Regions from separate parts of the Numidum massiliense genome, predicted to be linked through region 2. Evidence: a T-box and tRNA genes for the amino acid it is inferred to sense, from the RefSeq annotation. Region 2 holds a T-box; the other regions hold tRNA genes.
The links. The T-box of region 2 lies ahead of argS (arginine--tRNA ligase). A T-box ahead of a tRNA ligase gene usually reads a tRNA of that ligase, here a tRNA-Arg.
Positions count from the first base shown of each region.

Region 1: it encodes a tRNA-Arg, which carries the amino acid that the T-box ahead of argS (arginine--tRNA ligase) is inferred to sense. The anticodon was not compared.
Region 3: it encodes a tRNA-Arg, which carries the amino acid that the T-box ahead of argS (arginine--tRNA ligase) is inferred to sense. The anticodon was not compared.

Region 1 is NZ_CTDZ01000009.1:3,430,349-3,432,612, forward strand. It holds gene BN1247_RS16095 (HPr family phosphocarrier protein) at 1-267, shown strand; gene clpP (ATP-dependent Clp endopeptidase proteolytic subunit ClpP) at 353-946, opposite strand; tRNA gene BN1247_RS16105 (tRNA-Arg) at 1,273-1,347, opposite strand; gene rpoN (RNA polymerase factor sigma-54) at 1,442-2,264, shown strand, end outside.
Region 2 is NZ_CTDZ01000009.1:2,144,431-2,146,694, reverse strand. It holds gene hpaI (2,4-dihydroxyhept-2-ene-1,7-dioic acid aldolase) at 1-227, shown strand, start outside; gene BN1247_RS10355 (DedA family protein) at 250-861, opposite strand; T-box leader at 1,077-1,323, shown strand; gene argS (arginine--tRNA ligase) at 1,397-2,264, shown strand, end outside.
Region 3 is NZ_CTDZ01000009.1:2,658,175-2,660,438, reverse strand. It holds gene BN1247_RS12475 (ABC transporter ATP-binding protein) at 1-90, shown strand, start outside; gene BN1247_RS12470 (TetR/AcrR family transcriptional regulator) at 90-887, shown strand; tRNA gene BN1247_RS12465 (tRNA-Arg) at 940-1,015, shown strand; partial or broken gene BN1247_RS12460 (Arm DNA-binding domain-containing protein) at 1,214-1,416, opposite strand; gene BN1247_RS12455 (transposase) at 1,680-1,991, shown strand; gene BN1247_RS12450 (IS3 family transposase) at 1,982-2,264, shown strand, end outside.

The sequences.
Region 1 (2,264 bases), 1.3 Mb from region 2:
ATGGCAGAAACTGCAGAAAAAAACGTTGTCGTTAAATTAAAGACGGGATTACACGCTCGGCCTGCCGCGCTTTTCGTGCAAGAAGCGAATAAATTTGCCGCTGAAATCTTTGTTCACAAAGGTGACAAAAAAGTAAACGCGAAAAGCATTATGGGCATTATGAGCCTGGCGATTAGTACGGATACGGAAATTAAGGTTTCCGCGACCGGATCCGACGCCGCGGAAGCAGTCGAAACGTTAGCTGCAATGGTTGAAAAAGACGAATAAACGTGAAACACATGGAAAAAGGCATCGCCCCTCAATAGGATCGATGCCTTTGCCTTTTGCCTTTTGTCGTTTATTTGTTGTCTGTTTATTTGTTGTCCGGTTTTTGGCGAATAATGTCGTCGACTAAACCGTACGCTTTCGTTTCTTCCGCGCTCATAAAGTAATCGCGATCGGTGTCCCGTTCAATTTTTTCCAGAGGTTGGCCGGTGCGCTCCGCCAGAATCGCATTGAGGCGTTCGCGGGCGCGCAAAATGCGTTTCGCGCGGATCTCGATGTCAGACGCCTGCCCTTCGGCACCGCCGAGGGGTTGGTGGATCATCACTTCGCTATTGGGGAGCACGAAGCGTTTCCCTTTCTCCCCCGCAGCGAGCAAGAAAGCGCCCATGGAAGCGGCCAATCCGACGCAAATCGTCGAGACGTCCGCTTTAATGAGTTGCATCGTGTCGTAAATAGCCATCCCTGCCGTAATCGACCCGCCAGGGCTGTTAATGTACAGCGAAATGTCTTTATCCGCGTTTTCTGCGTCTAAAAAGAGCAACTGCGCGATGACTGTGTTGGCGACGTTGTCGTCAATCGCACTGCCGAGAAAAATGATGCGATCTTTGAGCAAACGCGAATATATATCGTAGGCGCGTTCGCCGCGGTTCGTTTGCTCGATCACTGTTGGAACTAACGTCATATGTGGAACCCCCTCAATAGTTTGTCATCTTTCCTGTTCTTATTGTAACCTTTTGTAACCCTTTGGTCAAGAAAGGTCAAACGCGTCTTAAGGCTGTAAATTTGCGATGGACGCGCTTCAGACGATGTCTTATGTAACGAAGTGGAGCTATTTTCTATTGTATACCACATTGTCGATTTCGATAAACGCGTTTGCGGCTGGGCGCGGCCTAGAAGCCGCCGACCGGTCACATACGCGAAGCGACTGACTGCCAATGACGGGACAGCGTACGAAGCGCTTCAAATGAGAAAAGCCAACCGCGGAGAACGCAGTTGGCTAATTACTGTTGGCGCGCCTACCAGGATTCGAACCTGGGCACCTGGTTCCGGAGACCAGTGCTCTATCCCCTGAGCTATAGGCGCATAAACGAACAAACATTATTATATACAAAATCCGAGTAAAAAGCAAGATGGTATTGCAGGCCGTTTTTGCTTATCATAAAGGTAGGTGATTGCGATGCAAACTGGCTTACATTTAGTGCAAGAGCAAAGACAACAATTGGTGATGACGCCAGAATTGCGCCAGGCGCTCTCTGTACTGCAGTATTCCGCCACCGAGTTAAACGCTTACTTGCAAGAGCAAGTGCTGGAAAATCCGGTACTCGATATAGCGGAGCAACCGGTGAAGAAAGGAGCGGGCGAAGGCGACGTATATGCGACGTCTTGGCACGGCGTTACCCGGTCGTCGCGCCGCAGTGAAGGCGAACTAGACAAGTGGTGGGAAAACGTCAGTGGCGAGCAGACGCTTCCCGAGCATATGGAGGAGCAGCTGCGCTTTAGTGAATTGGACGCCGCCGAACGGAAAATCGCGCGGTTTATAATTGGCCTTCTCGATGAACGAGGGTATATAAACATTTCTGTCCAGGATATATGTAAACGTTTTGATATTGAGGGAGTAGACGCGGAACGCGTGATCCACACGTTGCAGCAGTTTGAACCGGCAGGTATTTTTGCCCGCAATTTACAGGAATGCCTCTTACTGCAAATTGCTCGACAAAACGATCCTCATCCGCTACTCGCGGAAGTCGTCAAGCACCATTTGCAGCAGCTAGCAGATGGTAAGTGGCAACAAGTGGCGCGCGCACTTGACTGTGAATCGAGCGAGTTGCAACAAGTCGTCGAGGCGCTGCGGCGGCTAGATCCGAATCCAGGGTTGCAGTTGATCCACAAACCCGGCAACTACGTCATTCCTGATGTCGTGATCGAAGAGGTGAACGGAACGTACGTCATCACGGTGAACGATTATTACGGTGAGCGGCTACGCATTCATCCGGAATACG
Region 2 (2,264 bases):
CGGCGCGAGGACAGTGGAAGGAGGCGCTCGATTTACACTACTACTTGCTAGATTTAAACGAAGCGCTCTTCTGGGAGACAAACCCGGGCCCGCTGAAAGCGAGTCTCGCGCTCATGGGTAAAATTCGCCCCGTCATCCGTAAACCACTGGCTTTGCCTATGGATGAGGTACAGCAAAAATTGCGCAAAGTGCTTGACCGTTACGATTTAGTTGCGTGTCCGAAGTGAGGGGGATTTACGTTTTCATTTCTTATTCGCCTTTCGGTGCGGACTTAACGGCAGTGTATACTTTGACCGCGAGTGCTATTGTTGCGATTAGTAGCAAGGCGTAAAGGGCGTACCAGCCAAATTGGTTGACGAGGCGCCCAATTTTTTCGATGTGTGATCCGAAAAGGAAGCCGAGGACAAAATAAAGGGCGGTCCATGCACATCCGGTCGTAAACGAGAATAACGTGTAACGGCCGAATGACATTTTGTTCATGCCGACGAGATAAGGTACGAGATGCCGGACAAAAGGAAAAAAATAACTAATACAGAGAGCGAACGGCCCGTATTTGTCCAATAAATGCCGTGACTTGTCGACGTATTTCTGCCACTTCTTTTTTCGAAGCAGCTTGTCGAGCAGCAGCGTACCAGCCACTCTACCGATGAGGTAACCGATCGTCAATCCAGAAATAACGCCGAGGTAGGTGACGAGGAAAGAGGGGACGGGCTGGAGGAGTCGCATCGCCGACACCGCGCCTGCACTCATGACGATCACTTCGTCAGGGATCGGCATACCGACAATCCCAAGCCATAAACTAATAAACAGGGCGATGTAGCCATATTCTGTAATCCAATGAATAAAAACACTCGTATCCATTACTTGTCCCCTTTTGTAGTAATCATTTCCGTAAGAGAAACGCATACGCTCAGGGCGTATTGGCGTGTTATAGTTATTATACGATAAGCTGTCCGTTTTGTAGAAGAGGCTTTGGAGGAACAGTATCTCGCCAATCCGACCACATAACACTGTTTTCAAATGTGTGGCGTAGTTGCGACTAGCGGCCTGAATCGGTATAATGAGCAAAACGACAGATGCGATCGATGATGAGGACAGTAGTTTATCGCGGGCGGTGTGCAGCGAGTCGGGGAACGGTGAGAGCCCGATGCACCGGCGGTAGATGAAGCGGACCTTGTAGATGTACACCTGAACGACGTGCGCTTAGTAGGGTGTGCCGGGAAAAGCCCGTTAACGCTTCAAGTCCGTGTGACGAAAAGTAGGCTTCTACGGAAGCAATAAGAGTGGTACCGCGGGAGAAGGCAATAACCTCTCGTCTCTATGTGTTGAATAGGGATGAGAGGTTTTTCTTTTTTCTTTTATAGAAAATGTCCGTTTACGAAAGGATGGGAGCAAGATGGATGTAAAAAAACAAGTGGCACAAATACTTACCTCTGCTGTGCAATCGTTAAACGGTGCCGAAGTGGCAGTGGCGGATATATACCGTTTATTGGAAACTCCGCCTAACCCGACGCTCGGTGATTTCGCCTTGCCGTGTTTTGCGTTGGCCAAACGTTTTCGTCGCCCACCGCAAGCAATTGCCGCACAGCTGACAGCGTATGTACATGGCGAATGTGTGCAAGAGGTGGCGCAACATCCTCGGGAAAAATCGGTTTCAGAAAAGGCGATGCAAGCTCCAATACAAAAGGCGGAGCAAGTCGGGGCTTACGTCAACATATTTCTCAACCGGACTCGCGTCGGGCAGGCGGTCGTCGCGAACGTACTCGCGGAGGGGCCCGGGTACGGCTCGTGTGACATTGGCCGAGGAGAGGCGGTGCCGATCGATTTTTCGTCACCGAACATCGCCAAGCCATTTTCTATGGGGCACTTGCGTTCGACGGTGATCGGCAACGCGCTCGCCAACATGTATGCAAAGTGCGGCTATCGTCCGGTGCGTATCAACCACTTGGGCGATTGGGGCACGCAGTTCGGAAAACTGATGGCTGCCTACAAACGGTGGGGAGATGCGGCTGAGGTGGAGAAAGCACCGATTCCCACCTTGCTCGCACTATACGTCCGCTTTCACGACGAAGCGGCAACTTCCCCGTCCTTAGAAGCAGAAGGGCGCGCGTGGTTTAAAAAATTGGAAGACGGTGAGGCCGAAGCAGTCGCACTGTGGAAGTGGTTTCGCCACGAGTCGCTGCAAGAATTCCAAAAAATATACGACTTGCTCGGGATCAGCTTCGATTCGAGCGACGGCGAGGCGTTTTATAACGATAAAATGG
Region 3 (2,264 bases), 510 kb from region 2:
CAATTCGCAGATGCGGACTCGGACGGTCAGGCGCTTCCGTCGTTGGAGGATGTTTTCGTCCGCGCCTGTAGGAGGGAGCGTGTCACGTAATGGCAACACAAGACCGGGAACAAAGGAAACGTGAGCAGCTTGCTCAAGGGATGGCACGACGCGAACAACCTTCGCGAAATGAAAGTAAGCAAATGGCGGAAAAAACGAATGAACTAAACGAGCGGCAATCCGGGTCGTCTACGCGCATCGATCAGTTGTTTTCCGACATCCAAAAACAAAGCAGAATGACGGAAAAGCAGCGGCGCATCTTGGAAACGGCCATTGAATTGTTTGCCGAAAAAGGTTACAATGGTGTTTCGACGAGCGAAATTGCCAAGAAGGCTAACGTGGCAGAAGCGACCATTTTTAAACATTTTAAGACGAAAAAAGGGTTGCTGCTCAGTATTGTGTATCCGGTTCTGGCAAGGGCGACAACGCCACTGTTCAAGCAGACGTTGGAGTCATTTTTGGGAGCGGGCGAGCAGTCGTTTGAAGATGAGATGTTTGCGTTGCTGGTCGACCGCATTGAGTTGCTAGAAAAAAATTGGTCGCTCGTCAAGGTTGTTATGCAAGAATCGATGTACCACCCCGAATTGAAACTGGTCATTGAAGAACATCTAGGAACTAAGGTGATCGCCATAATAGAGCGCGTGATTCAAGAAAAGCAGGAAGCGGGGCAATTCCGCTCAGACTTATCGCCCTTTGCGATTGGACGCGCTATTCTTTCCAGTGTGTGGGGTTACGTTTTTGTAAGCCAGTTTTTGCCGGATAGTGGTGGTCAGCGCGAGGAGCAGGAAGATCTGCGCGATGTTATCGATATTTTGCTACACGGGGTAGCTGCGCCTCCAACTGTTTGAAACGAAACGATATAATTACGAAGCGGTAGGATGTAGGTTACCTACTCTGTATGCGCCCGTAGCTCAGGGGATAGAGCACCAGACTTCGAATCTGGGTGCCGTAGGTTCGAATCCTACCGGGCGCGCCATGTAAAACGTTGATATGACGCGGTTTTTCGTCTGTGCGCGAAACCGCGTCGTTTTTGTCTGAGGCTCATTTGCAAACATATTGCTAACCTTTATCGGGGTAAAGCGTTATTAATTGTTATGCTGTCTTTTTGCTTTGTCCATTCCCTCATGAAAGATCTCTACTGCTGTATCCTGTAAGCCACTGATGACGTGTCTGTTAGGTAATCACCGAAGGTTATTTTAGTAGTTCAACAAACGTCCCGCTGTTAATCTCGCTGATCGTTTCAGCCATAGCACGTTCAGCCTCTTTTTTCGTCCGATAGCCACTGAACCATTTTTGCCGGCGCTTCCCTTCTTCGTCGCGTCCGAGATCGAGTACGAAGCACCATTTAGATCCACGTTTTCTGATGTGTCCTTTCATGTTATTACGTCCTGTGGGTACGTATGTTCTTATTTTGCCGTAAAATAAATGCCCCAATGGGCGAAAGAATGTTGAATTTGATTTTGTCAAGTGGTATATTGATGGATTATCTTTTTTTGTGCGTTAAAGCGACTGTTCTTACAGCATGGATTAAAGATCGTGAAGGCAACGTCAAATTGACAAGCCTACTATTAAGCCCCTATAGTAACTTGGACATCACTAAACACTTTAAGTTATACTAGTGATGAAAGGGGCAGAATCAAATGAAACGCCGTCAGTTCACCAAGGAATTTAAAATCCAAGTCGCAAAGGAAGCCATGGAGGTTGGTAACCAAGCGCTAGTTGCTCGCCGCTATGATCTCGGTTCTAACTTGCTTAACCGATGGGTTCGCGAATATAAGGACGGGCACTACGGGGACGTCCCGATCGAATCCGCCCAACCACGCGAATTCAGTGATCTTGCTCAGGAAAATGATCAGCTAAAACGGTTGTTGGGCGAAAAGGATTTAGAAATTGCCATTTTGCGTGATCTTGTAAAAAAGCAGCACCCTCACTTGCTGAAAAGATTGAAGTAGCGGACAAGTGGATTTCTAAGGGATACCCGATCCAAACCGTTTTACGGATTGTCCACGTACCGCGTTCCACCTATTACTATCAGAAACACTATCGGGTGAAGGAGAAGAAAGTAAGTGGGGGGAGACCGGCACCAGGTTACTCCTTCACAAACAGCGGGCAAAAAGTGTCCGACGAACAAATTAAAGAATGGCTTATGGAGCTCGTCTCGGGTGATGGCTACGCGTATGGGTACCGAAAATTAACGGTGGCGCTCCGTTCGACGTACGATTTAG